3 regions of the Streptomyces sp. NPDC034043 genome follow, and region 1 is predicted to be linked to each of the others. Evidence: riboswitches for the same ligand, from Rfam matches in the RefSeq annotation. Region 1 holds a riboswitch; each other region holds the start of a gene.
What was found. A riboswitch is a leader RNA that binds a small molecule or an ion and turns the genes downstream of it on or off. The one in region 1 is predicted to bind cobalamin.
Positions count from the first base shown of each region.

Region 1 (4,214 bases):
CCGGTACATGACCAGGGCCACGTCCACCACGGGCGCGGGCACCCCGGCCCGCACCAGCCGGGGCAGCACGTCCGAGACCGGTGTGGTGAAGGCGAACAGCAGCACCCCGAGCGAGGCCGCGGAGGTGCGCAGCAGCAGCTCGGCCGCGTGCCGGGGCCCGTCCGGGGCCAGGGCGAGGAAGCCGTCGGGGCCGCCCACCGACACCATCAGCGGCAGCGCCCCGGTCACGCAGAACCCGAGCGGGACCCGGAAGGCCCGCCACAGCTGCCGCCCGGGCACCCCGGCGGGCCCGAGCAGCACGGCCAGGGTCGCGGCGGCGACCAGCGGCCCGCCGGGCCAGGGCGGCAGGCACACGGCGGTGACCGTGAGCCCGAGCCCCAGCAGGGCCTTCTCCAGGGGGTGGCGGCCCCGCCAGCGGCTGGAGTGGGCCGCCACGTCGATCGGCAGCACCGCCTACGGCTCCGGGGTGGTGCGGGTCTTCTCGGCCGCCACGGCCTCGGCGAGGGCCTGTGCGGCGCCCTGGCGCCGGCCCTTGCGGACTCCGAAGTAGTAGGCGAGGACGCCCGCGCCGAGCGCCGCCTGGAGCGCGAACAGCGCCGACTCGATGTCGCCCGAGGGGGGTTCGTACAGCGGGGAGAACCAGGGCTCGTAGTCCGGCTTCAGCTCCGTGATGGCCGCCTCCGCCTGGGCGTCGGCGCCGGCGAACGGCTCCTCCTTGCCCTCGCCCAGCCCCAGCGCGAGCGGGATCACGGCCAGTGCCGCCACCAGGAGCAGCAGCAGGGTGTTGATCTTCGTGTTCCTGGTCATCAGAGTGCCGCCCCCTGCTCGGTCCGCTTGCCGCCGGTCAGCTTCGTGATCCCGAGCCGGACCAGGTCCGCCGCGCTGGACTGCATCAGCAGCCGCATCACGAGCACGGTCAGCAGGCCCTCGCTCACGGCGAGGGGGATCTGGGTGAGCGCGAAGATGCCCGCGAACTTCTCCAGGGAGCCCAGGAAGCCGCTCGCCGGGTCGGGGAAGGCCAGCGCCAGCTGGACGGAGGTCACGCAGTAGGTGATCAGGTCGGCGAAGAACGCGCCGAAGAAGACGGCCACCATCAGCGGCAGGCCGGACCTGCGCAGCAGCCGGTAGGCGCCGTAGCCCGCCCAGGGCCCGGCGACGGCCATCGAGAACACGTTGGCGCCCAGCGTGGTGAGCCCGCCGTGGGCCAGCAGCAGCGCCTGGAAGAGCAGGGTGATCGTGCCGAGCACCGCCATGACCGGCGGACGGAAGAGGATGGCTCCGAGCCCCGTCCCCGTCGGGTGCGAGCAACTTCCGGTCACGGAAGGGATCTTCAGGGCGGACAGGACGAACGTGAACGCACCGGACGCCCCGAGCAGCAGCGTGCTCTCCGGGTTCGCCTTCACCTCGCGGGTCAGGGCCCGGACCCCGTGGACGACGAAGGGGGCGGACGCGGCGCCCCAGGCGGCCGCGTGCAAAGGGGGCAGGAACCCCTCGGCGATATGCATGAGTTGGGAGACCTCTCCAGCACCTCGTGGATGGACGACGCGCCTCGGCCGGTCTCCTGGCTCACGGGTCATGATGCCCGGGCTCCGCCTTCCCGGGCCCGTGCGGTCTCCCGCGTGGGCCCAGTGGCCTGCCCGCTGGGGGCGCCTCCCGGACGGCGTCAGGGAGGATTGGAGCCGGACTTCCCGATTACAGTGGCGAGGGCCGCACCGGTTTTCCACCGGTTTCCCGAACACCAAGGCCCGATGACCCTAGTCGTCCGCACGGACCGTCACAACCCGGACCCCCGGACACCGGCGGCCGTCCCCCTGATATGACGGCGGGCCCGGGACGTCACGCGTCCCGGGCCCGCCGTCCGTACCCGCTCGGGTCAGCAGGTGTTCGGGTGCGCGATGTCCAGCACGAACCGCTCGGGCGAGTGCAGGACGGAGGTGCTGTAGAACGGCTGGGTGTCGAAGGCGGCGCCGAAGGTCACGTACCCCTCGAAGTCGCCGGTCAGGGCGATGCCCTTGAGCTTGCTGAGGTAGATCTTCTGGAGCTTGGGCCCCTGGTAGACGTTCTGCCCCGCGTCGTCGTGGGCGGCGGCGGGGTGCAGCCGGATCTCCAGGAAGTACTTCCCGGCCAGCGGCACGGGCTTGCCGGACCCGTCGTAGACCAGCTGGGACACGGGAGTGACGGTGACCGGGGGGACGTACCCCTGGAGGTCGATCACGATCCGGTCGAACGTGCAGTGCCCGCCCCAGCGCGCGTTGACGACGAGCGGGGTCTGGGTGCGGGTGGACGTGGTGGCGGCGGAGGCCGGTGACGTGGAGAGCGCGAGCCCGGCGGTGAGCAGGGCGCCCGTGGCCAGGGCCACGATCCGGCGGCGGTGCGGGTGACGCATGATGTCTCCCCGGTTCCGTGAGACGGGGACTGCCTGTCATCTCCTAGGACACCGCCGGGCCGCGCGCGGTTCCGCGCGCCGCGCCTCAGTACGCCAGCAGCGCGCTCAGCTGCGCGTCCAGGTCGTAGTGGCGCCGTTCCTGCCCGCGCGGCACCAGCTCCGTCATCCGCCGGCACAGCGCGCGCACGTCCCTGGCGCGGGCGGAGACCACGCAGCCCCGCTCGCCGTTGCCGAAGCCGAGCAGGACGCGCGGCTCCGAGCCGCTCCAGCGGGGCCACACCTGTACGTCGCCCTCGCCGGTGGGCGCGTGCTGCCCGTCGAGCAGCAGCTCGCGCGCGAACACCCAGCGGGCGAGGTGGGCCCCGGCGCCCCGGAGGTCGACGGCCACCTCGTACGGGCGGTCCGTGCGGTAGACGAAGCGGCCGGTCAGGGGCACGCTCAGGGGGGCGGCTTCCAGCCGCAGCGGGAGGAGTCGGTGGTCGGTGATGATGGCCATCGGCGGCTGCCTCTCGTCGTGCGGGGGTCGTCCGGCGCCCCTCCCCGCACGCTATCGCCGCCCGTGGGCGCGCTCCGGGGCCGAAGGTCCCGAGGGACCGGGCCGCACGGCCCCTTTTCGGCCACGACCCGGTCCGCACCCCGGTCCGCACCCCGGTCCGGACCCCGGTCCGGACGCCCGCCGGGAGGTCCTTATCGGGTCAGCACTCGATCACGTTGACCGCGAGCCCGCCGCGCGCCGTCTCCTTGTACTTGACCTTCATGTCGGCACCCGTCTCCTTCATGGTCTTGATGACCTTGTCGAGGGAGACCTTGTGGCTGCCGTCCCCGCGCATCGCCATCTTCGCCGCGGTGACGGCCTTGACGGCGGCCATGCCGTTGCGCTCGATGCAGGGGATCTGGACGAGGCCGCCGACCGGGTCGCAGGTCAGGCCGAGGTTGTGCTCCATGCCGATCTCGGCGGCGTTCTCGACCTGCTCGGGGGTGCCGCCCAGGACCTCGGCGAGGGCGCCCGCCGCCATCGAGCAGGCGGAGCCGACCTCGCCCTGGCAGCCGACCTCGGCGCCGGAGATCGAGGCGTTCTCCTTGAAGAGCATGCCGATCGCGCCCGCGGCGAGCAGGAAGCGGACCACGCCGTCCTCGTCCGCGCCGGGCACGAAGTTCACGTAGTAGTGCAGGACCGCCGGCAGCACGCCCGCCGCGCCGTTCGTGGGAGCGGTCACCACGCGCCCGCCCGCCGCGTTCTCCTCGTTGACGGCCATCGCGTAGATCGTCGTCCACTCGCTGCGGTGCATCATCGGGTCGCCCTCGGTGCGCAGCTGGCGCGCCGTGGAGGCGGCCCGGCGCTTGACGCGCAGCCCGCCCGGCAGGATGCCCTCGCGGGACATGCCGCGCGAGACGCAGGACTGCATGACGCGCCAGATCTCCAGCAGGCCCTCGCGGATCTCCTCCTCCGTGCGCCAGGCCTTCTCGTTCTCCAGCATCAGGGAGGAGATCGACAGACCGGTCTCGTTGGCCAGGCGCAGCATCTCGTCGCCCGAGCGGAAGGGGTACCTCAGCACGGTGTCGTCGAGCTTGATCCGGTCCTCGCCGACCGCGTCCTCGTCCACGACGAAGCCGCCGCCGACCGAGTAGTAGGTCTTCTCCAGCAGCGGGGCGCCGGAGGCGTCGTACGCGAAGAGAGTCATGCCGTTCGCGTGGTAGGGCAGGGAGCGGCGGCGGTGCAGGATCAGCTGGTTCGGCTCGTCGAAGTCGATCTCGTGGGCACCGCCTATTTCCGCACCCAGCAGACGCAGCTTGCCGCTCTTGCGGATGCGCTCCACCTCGTCGTCGG
Region 1 covers NZ_JBVISF010000011.1:86,625-90,838, reverse strand. The annotation lists gene cbiQ (cobalt ECF transporter T component CbiQ) at 1-450, opposite strand, end outside; gene ACZ51S_RS24890 (energy-coupling factor ABC transporter substrate-binding protein) at 454-807, opposite strand; gene ACZ51S_RS24885 (energy-coupling factor ABC transporter permease) at 807-1,505, opposite strand; cobalamin riboswitch at 1,535-1,758, opposite strand; gene ACZ51S_RS24880 (AMIN-like domain-containing (lipo)protein) at 1,874-2,386, opposite strand; gene ACZ51S_RS24875 (SsgA family sporulation/cell division regulator) at 2,472-2,882, opposite strand; gene ACZ51S_RS24870 (L-serine ammonia-lyase) at 3,082-4,214, opposite strand, start outside.

Region 2 (4,214 bases), on a different contig from region 1:
TCCTCGTACGGCACCGTCCCGGTGTTCTCCAGGCGCAGCTCCACGGCGACCAGCCGGTCCGCGTCCACACGGCCCGCGGGGTCGACGACCCGGGTCAGCGTGACGTCGAGCCGCTCCCCGGGCCGGTTCCCGTCGAGGGGGACGGTCTCCCCGGACCCGTCGGGCCCGGCGCCGACCAGCAGGAGCACGAGCAGGGGCCCCAGCAGCCGCCCCGCACGGTGGCGCACGACTCCTCCTCCACTCCGTGTACCCGCCCCCTCCCCGCCCACGATCCTCCGCCGGCCCCGCTCCCGCCACCGGCGACACGGAATATGGATTGGATCTTCCGCCCGCTTCGTGGCAGGCTTGGCGCCACCAAAGGGGTATAGCTCAGCTGGTCAGAGCGCTGGTCTCCAAAACCAGATGTCGTAGGTTCGAATCCTGCTACCCCTGCCGAGCCGGACCCCGGGAGATCACTCCCGGGGTCCGTTTTGTCTTCCCCGTGGGGGTTGCCTGGGGGAAGCCCGGTGCGGCGCGGGCCGCTCAGGGGGTGCCCGCCGATATCCGCCTTCCCCGGGGGCTCGGGGTGGACGCCGCGCCGGCCTGGACCGCCTCGGCCGCCCTGGTCGCGGTGGCACTGTGGCAAGCCGTGGTTCAGGGATGCCGAGCCCCGGCGTCGGCTGGTGTGGCGTGGCCACCGGCGTGGAGGGTTAAGCGGCAGTCGAACCCCGACGCCCCCCGTCCCTCGCCCCCACCCGGCAGGCCGGATCGTGAAATCGGGCGATGTGTCCCTCAACATGGCGCTAACGCAGGCGAGTTGGGGGCTACTGAGGTCGATGATCCTCAATTCTTCCTCAGAAGAACGCTTCGGTTTCCCCGTTCCTCTACCGGCGCGGCTACGGTCTTGGCGCAGGGGCCGCCTCGCTGACCTGATGGTGGCCCCACGAAAAATTAGACATGGGGGAATTATGCGTTTTACGGTGCGTGGGACCGTCGGACCGGTCTTCGCTTTGGCTCTACTGGGGGGAATGGCCTCCCCGGCTCATGCGGCAGGCGATGAGTCGCAGCCCGTGACCTCGGTCGAGGTCGTGGAGGAGGCTGCCCCCGAGGACAATTCGCTGGAGCACCTGCCGGAGACGTCGACCAACTCGGAGTCCGGCACGCAGGCGTGTGACAACCCTCGCCGCACATGGTTCGAGATCCCCTCGAAGACCGGAATCCACATGCCGGCCAAGTTCGCCGGCACGTCCTTCAAGGACGGTCCGGGAGGCACCATGGTGGTCAGGGTGGAGAGGTCGGGCAAGGTCCTCCGGGAGGTCAGCGCGGGCGGTGAGGTCGAGGTCAGTGGCATCGTCGCCAAGGCCAAGGTCTCCATCACGGCGAAGATCGGCACCGAGGTCGGGATCACCGTGGGGCACGAGTACCGCAGGAACGTGACCAGCGGCAAGTACGGCCACCTCCAGTACGGCTCCTGGGGGTACGCCGTGAAGTGGGCCAAGTACGAGACCAGTGCGGACCGGTGTGGCAAGAAGCTCATCAAGAGCGGCACCGCGAACCTGCCCACCTCGGAGGTCGGCTGGAAGTACTGGGAAACGAGCTCGTGACCGTTCCTCGCAGGCCGCTGACCGTGGCGGCGGCCCTCGCTGTCGCATCCTTCCTGGCGGCCGGCTGCGGTAGCGAGAGCGCGCCACCGTCGGGCAGTCCGACGAGCGTGCGGTCATCCGCGGGGGAGACCGAGGAAGCCCAGGGCAGTAGAGCCAAGGGCCTGTTGGAGAAAATCCATCCCGATTCTCCCGAGTTCGTGGAATCCGGCATGGAAAGGGTCCGGGACGGCGTTCACTCTCGCTCTTCGCTCGCGAAGGGAAAGACGTACAAGGTCGCCGTAGCCTGTGTCGGCACAGGCGCCGTCGACATGAAAGTCGGTGAAAAGGGGGCGGAGTCCATTCCCTGTGACGGAGTATCGGTGAGCCGACGGGTCGAGGATTCTCCGGAAGAACTGCCCGTCGACATCACTGCGGCTTCCGGAGCCACGGGAATGGTCGCCTGGCAGATCACCGCCGCTTCCTCCTGACGGCGATGCTTCAATGGTTCCTGCTCACCGCCAGAATCGGTGGGCAGGAACCATTTCCCGTTCGCGGCCGCTGAGCCCGGCAATTGCGCGCTGCGCGGAGACCCTTTCCGGGGGCGAACACCGCGTCTGGCAGACTGGCACGGTTGTCCCGGCGGTGCAGGACAGGAAACCGGTGCGAATCCGGTGCGGTCCCGCCACTGTGACCGGCCGCCGCGTCCGCGCGACGGCCGGGAGTCAGACACTGACGCACCGCCTCTTCACTTCGACCGGGGACGAGGATCCCCCGGAGAGGCCTCATCATGTCGCGTGTCCGCGCCGCCGTGCGCTCCTTCCTGCCGCTCGCTCTCGTCGTGCCGCTCACCGCCTGCGGCGGTCCGCCCGGGGCGGAGCGGCCCGGGCCCGGTGCGCACGCCGCGCCCGGGTTCCCGTACGCCGTGACCAACTGCGGCGTCAGCACCACCTATCAGGCGCCGCCCGAACGCGCCGTCACCATGAACCAGCACGCCACCGAGATCATGCTGGCCCTCGGACTCCAGGACCGGATGGCCGGCACCGCGTATCTCGACGACTCCGTGCTGCCCGCCTACCGGCCCGCCTACGACAAGATCAAGGTGCTGGCCAAGGAGTACCCCTCGAAGGAGGTGCTCCTCGGGGCCAACCCCGACTTCGTCTACGGCGGTTACGCCAGCGCCTTCGACAAGGGGCAGGGCCGGGACCGCGAAGGGCTGGCCAAGGCCGGCATCAACTCGCGGCTGAGCGTGGAGTACTGCACCCAGGGCCCGGTCGGGCTCGAACAGCTGAAGACCGAGATCACCGAAGTCGCCCGGACCTTCGGCGTGCCCGAGCGCGGCGCGGCCCTCGTCCAGGACGAGCAGCGCCGCGTCGACGCCGTCACCGCCCGTGTGAAGGACAGGCCCCGGCCGTCCGTCTTCGTCTACGACTCCGGGGAGGCCTCCGCCTTCACCTCCGGCGGCAACGGCATAGGCAACGAGATCGTCTCCCTGGCCGGGGGGACGAACGTGTTCGCCGACCTCAAGGACACCTTCGGCGACGTGCCGTGGGAGAAGGTCATCGAGCGCGGTCCCGAGGTCATCCTCATCTACGACTACGGCGGCACCACCGTGGAGGCCAAGAAGCAGCGCCTGCTGAACGATCCGGCGCTCGCTCGGGTTCCCGCCGTCAGGGACCGCCGGTTCGTCGTCCTGCCGCTCTCCTCGGCCGTGCTCGGGGTCCGCGTCGCCGACGCCGTCGAGTCCCTGGGCCGCCAGCTGCACCCCGACGCCGCGTGAGCCGGGGCGTGAGGGGGCGCCGCACCGTCGGTGTCCTGGTGCTCCTCGCCGCCGCGCTCGCCGCGGCGGCCGTGGCGGGGCTCGCCCTGGGACCCGTACGGATCGCCCCCGGTGAGGTCGTCGGCATCGTCCTCCGCGGCCCCGGGATGCCCGGCGCCTTCCCCTCCATCGTGTGGGACGTGCGGATGCCGCGCGTGCTGCTCGGGGCCGTCGTCGGGGCCGGGCTCGCGGTCTCCGGCGCCGTGCTCCAGGCCCTCGTACGCAACCCGCTCGCCGATCCGTTCCTCCTCGGGGCCTCCTCCGGAGCCTCGGCGGGAGCGGTGCTGGTCATCGTGTCCGGTGCGGGCGCAGCCGGACTCGCGGGCGGGCTCGGGCTGCCGGCCGCCGCGTTCGCGGGCTCGACGGTGGCGCTCGTCGCCGTCTACGCCATGGCCGGGCGCGGCGGCACCATGAGCACCGGGCGGCTGATCCTGGCCGGGGTCGCCGTGCAGTACGTCCTGTCCGCGCTGACCAGCCTGGTCCTCGTGCTGTCCGCGCACCCCGACCAGATCCGTACCGCCCTGTTCTGGACCCTGGGCGGCCTCGGCGGGGCCCGCTGGGAGGAACTGGCCCTGCCGGCCGCCGCGCTGCTCGCCGGCACCGGCCTGCTCCTCGCGCTGGCCCGGCCGCTGGACCTGCTGCTGGCGGGGGAGGAGGGAGCCCGCACGCTCGGCCTGGACACCGGACGCTTCCGTGCCGCCGTGTTCGTGCTCTCCTCCCTCGTCATCGGGGTGCTCGTCGCCTACAGCGGGGCGATCGGCTTCGTCGGGCTGATGGTCCCCCACGCCGCCCGGATGGCGGTCGGCGCCGGCCACCGGGCCGTGCTCCCGGTCGCC
Region 2 covers NZ_JBVISF010000006.1:396,116-400,329, reverse strand. The annotation lists gene ACZ51S_RS18160 (DUF4352 domain-containing protein) at 1-227, opposite strand, end outside; tRNA gene ACZ51S_RS18155 (tRNA-Trp) at 359-432, shown strand; gene ACZ51S_RS18150 (hypothetical protein) at 1,050-1,583, shown strand; gene ACZ51S_RS18145 (hypothetical protein) at 1,580-2,050, shown strand; cobalamin riboswitch at 2,178-2,314, shown strand; gene ACZ51S_RS18140 (ABC transporter substrate-binding protein) at 2,350-3,339, shown strand; gene ACZ51S_RS18135 (FecCD family ABC transporter permease) at 3,348-4,214, shown strand, end outside.
Region 2: linked by a shared signal. The riboswitch ahead of ACZ51S_RS18140 (ABC transporter substrate-binding protein) and the one ahead of ACZ51S_RS24885 (energy-coupling factor ABC transporter permease) in region 1 are both predicted to bind cobalamin.

Region 3 (4,214 bases), on a different contig from region 1:
GGAGTTGATGTGCTTGTACAGCGTCAGCACCAGGTTGTTCGCGACGATCGAGTCGCCCGTAGCGAAGAACGCCACCAGACGGCCGATCATGTGCTGCTCGGAGGGCGTCAGCTTCGCGAGGTCCGCGACGTCGGAGTGGAGGTCGACCTCCTCCACCGTCCAGGTGTTCTTGATCGCGTCCCGGTAGCGCTCGTAGAAGTCCGGGTAGCGCATCGGACGCAGCGTCAGCTCGAAGCCCGGGTCGAGAAGGTTCTTCTGGTCGTTGGAGCTCATTACTGGCAGGCCTCGCAGGACTCGGGGTTCTCAAGGGAGCAGGCCAGCGCCTCGGCGTCGAGGGCCTGCGGGAGGGGCGTGGCGGCGGCGGCCGGGACGGCGGCGGCGCCGGACGCGGCGCGGGCGATCTTCGTCGCCGGGCGGGAGCGCAGGTAGTACGTGGTCTTCAGGCCCTGCTTCCAGGCGTACGCGTACATCGAGCTGAGCTTGCCGATGGTGGGCGTCTCCAGGAACAGGTTGAGCGACTGGCTCTGGTCCAGGTACGGGGTACGGGCCGCCGCCATGTCGATCAGGCCGCGCTGCGGGATCTCCCACGCCGTGCGGTACAGCTCGCGGATCTCCGCCGGGATCCAGCCGAAGCCCTGGACGGAGCCGGAGGAGTCGCGCAGCGCCTCGCGGGTCTGCGCGTCCCACACCCCGAGCTCCTTGAGGTCCTCCACCAGGTAGGCGTTGACCTGGAGGAACTCGCCGCTGAGCGTCTCGCGCTTGAAGAGGTTGGAGACCTGCGGCTCGATGCACTCGTACACGCCCGCGATCGAGGCGATGGTGGCCGTCGGGGCGATGGCGAGGAGCAGCGAGTTGCGCATGCCGGTCTTCGCGATCCGGGCGCGCAGGGCGTCCCAGCGCTCGGGCCAGGTGGGCTCGACGTCGTAGTGGTCGGGGTGCAGGACGCCCTGGGCGGTACGGGTCTCGGCCCAGGCCGGGAGCGGGCCGCTGCGCTCGGCGAGGTCGCAGGAGGCCTCGTACGCGGCCAGCATGATCCGCTCGGAGATCCGCGTGGACAGGGCCTTCGCCTCGGCGGAGTCGAAGGGCAGGCGCAGCTTGAAGAAGACGTCCTGGAGGCCCATGGCGCCCAGGCCCACCGGACGCCACCTGGCGTTGGACCGGCCGGCCTGCTCGGTCGGGTAGAAGTTGATGTCGACGACGCGGTCGAGGAAGGTCACGGCCGTGCGGACGGTCTCGTCCAGGCGCTCCCAGTCCATCCGGCCGTCGGCGACGAACGCGCCGAGGTTGACCGAGCCGAGGTTGCAGACGGCGGTCTCGCCGTCGTTGGTGACCTCGATGATCTCGGTGCAGAGGTTGGAGGAGTGGACGACGGTGCCGGGCAGCGCGGTCTGGTTCGCGGTCCGGTTCGAGGCGTCCTTGAAGGTCATCCAGCCCTGGCCGGTCTGCGCGAGCGTGCGCATCATGCGGCCGTACAGGTCGCGGGCCGGCATGGTCTTCTTCGCGAGGCCCGCCGCCTCCGCCTTGAGGTAGGCGGCGTCGAACTCGTCGCCGTACAGGTCCACCAGCTCGGGGACGTCGGCCGGGGAGAACAGCGACCAGTCGGCGTCGGCGTTCACGCGGCGCATGAACTCGTCCGGGATCCAGTGCGCGAGGTTGAGGTTGTGCGTGCGGCGCTGGTCCTCGCCGGTGTTGTCGCGCAGTTCCAGGAACTCCTCGATGTCCGCGTGCCAGGTCTCCAGGTAGACGGCCGCGGCGCCCTTGCGGCGCCCGCCCTGGTTCACGGCGGCGACGGAGGCGTCGAGGGTCTTCAGGAACGGCACGATGCCGTTGGAGTGGCCGTTGGTGCCGCGGATCAGCGAACCGCGGGCGCGGATGCGGGAGTACGAGAGGCCGATGCCGCCGGCGTGCTTGGAGAGGCGGGCCACCTGGTGGTAGCGGTCGTAGATCGAGTCCAGCTCGTCCAGCGGGGAGTCCAGCAGGTAGCAGGAGGACATCTGCGGGTGGCGGGTGCCGGAGTTGAAGAGCGTGGGGGAGGACGGCAGGTAGTCGAGGCGGCTCATCAGCCGGTAGAGCGAGGCCACTTCCTCGACGGCCTGGACGCTCTCGTCCTCGGCGAGACCGCAGGCCACGCGCAGCATGAAGTACTGCGGGGTCTCGATCACCTGGCGGGTGTGCGGGTGCCGCAGCAGGTAGCGGCTGTGCAGGGTGCGCAGGCCGAAGAAGCCGAAGCGGTCGTCCGCGCCGTCGGCGAGCGCGTGCTCGACCAGCGCGTTCAGCCGGCCGGCGTGGGCGGCGACGAACTCGGCGGTCCGGTCGGCGATCAGGCCCTCGCGGTGGCCGACGGCGACGGACTCGGCGAAGGAGGTGGCGCCCTGGCCGGCGGCCTCGTCGGCCACGGCCAGCGTCAGCAGGCGGGCGGCGAGGCGGGAGTAGGCCGGGTCCTCGGAGATCAGGCCCGCCGCGGCCTCGGTGGCCAGCCCGCGCAGCTCGGCCTCGTCGGCCGCGGAGCTGCGTCCGCGCAGCGCGGCGGCGGCGACCCGGCCGGGGTCGGTGTCGGGGAGGTCGGCGGTCAGCTCGGTGAGAGTACGCAGCAGCGCGGCCCCCGGGCCTTCGGTGGTGTCGCCAGAAACGGACTCGGCGCGCGGTGCGGAAGGCGCGATGGTCACGGCGGGAGCTCTCCCTCGCTCGGCCCGGTCATCGGCGGATCGGGGCAGGGGGAGGCGCGTGCGGGCGCGACGGTATCGCGTACTCACCGCACGGCGTCCACCGGCCCAACCGCGAAGCCCGGACGTGTCGGCACCCGGTTCGGTCGACCCGGGCGCACTGTCGGCAGGTCCTCGGACTTGTCATACCGTTGCGGGACAGTTCCGGATTCACACCGGATTCCCCTGCGGCGACAGCGAGGATGAGCATACATGTGGGGGGCCACCGATGCGCGACCCCCCACATGTTGTGTCGGTGCGGCTACAGCTCCAGACGGTAGGTCAGCAGCGTCAGGGCCGGGAACGGCGACCAGTCGAGCTCCGGAGTGCGGACGAAACCCATTCGCTCGTAGATCCGCCGGGCGCCCGGCATGGCCGGCTGCGTGGACAGCACCAGCGCCGTGAGCCCCAGGGCCCGGGCCCGCTCGGCGCAGGCCCGTACGAGGGCCTCCCCGACCCCCTGCCGGCGCGCCTCGGGAGCCACCGCGAGCATCCGGAACTCCGCCTCCTGCGGCCCGGCCACGTCCGCGAGCCGGCTCCCGGGTGCGGCGAACGTCACGCCGCCGAGCAGCCGGCCGTCCCGCACGGCGACCAGCACCTCGCCTTCGCCGGCCCGCCCGGCCACGTCGCGCAGCGCGTTCAGGTAGGTGTCGTCCTCGTTCTGGTCGAGCAGCCCGTCCCCGGTGTAGGCCGCGCCGGTGATCTCGCCCAGCCGCTCGCACTCGTCCGCCCTGGCGGTTCTGATGTCGAAGTCCATGCCCCCGAGTGTGCGCCACGCCTGCCGGCTGCCCGGCGCCGTCGTCGCGGGAGGTGTGCCGGACGCGCCGAAGGGCCCCGCCGTCCCGGTGCGGGACGGCGGGGCCCTTCGCGGGCACGGGTGCCCTCAGCAGCAGCGGAAGCCCTCCCGGGGGTCCGCCTCGCGGGCGTCGGTACGGGCCCGCTCGAAGGCGCGCCGGGTCATGACCTCGGCGTCCGGGTCGTGCGAGCGGGCGTGCGCGACGTAACGGTCGTACGCGGCCTCGCCGGAGAACTCCCGTACGAAGAACCGGGCCTTCGCCAGCGCCCCGCGCACCCGGCTCACGCGACCGGTTCCTTGGCCGGGCTGCCGCGCCCGTCGAGGCCGGCGGCCGCGAGCTCGGCCTTCTCCTCGGCCGTGGCGATGAGCCCGGCCGGGGCGATGATCTTCGACTCGGTCCACGGCACCTCGGAGAGGCGGACGGACTCGGGGTGGGCGATGGCCTTGAGGCAGGTCCGGGCCGCGTCCGCCAGCACGATGATGATCAGGACCGCGAACAGCGCCGACAGGACCCCGTCGACCGTCGCGTTGGTGACCACGGTGTGCATGTCGTCCATGTTCTTGGCGGGCGGGAGCACCTTCCCGGCGTCGATGCCGGTCTGGTACTTGTCGCGCTGCGCGAAGAAGCCGACCTTCACGTCGTCGGAGAAGACCTTCTGGTAGCTCGCCGTGAGCGTGACGGCCACGTCCCAGGCCAGCGGAACGGCCGTGACCCA
Region 3 covers NZ_JBVISF010000004.1:524,637-528,850, forward strand. The annotation lists gene ACZ51S_RS13725 (ribonucleotide-diphosphate reductase subunit beta) at 1-273, opposite strand, end outside; gene ACZ51S_RS13730 (ribonucleoside-diphosphate reductase subunit alpha) at 273-2,666, opposite strand; adenosylcobalamin-variant (AdoCbl-variant) riboswitch at 2,824-2,900, opposite strand; partial or broken gene ACZ51S_RS13735 (GNAT family N-acetyltransferase) at 2,965-3,471, opposite strand; gene ACZ51S_RS13740 (YbdD/YjiX family protein) at 3,586-3,783, opposite strand; gene ACZ51S_RS13745 (carbon starvation CstA family protein) at 3,780-4,214, opposite strand, start outside.
Region 3: linked by a shared signal. The riboswitch ahead of ACZ51S_RS13730 (ribonucleoside-diphosphate reductase subunit alpha) and the one ahead of ACZ51S_RS24885 (energy-coupling factor ABC transporter permease) in region 1 are both predicted to bind cobalamin.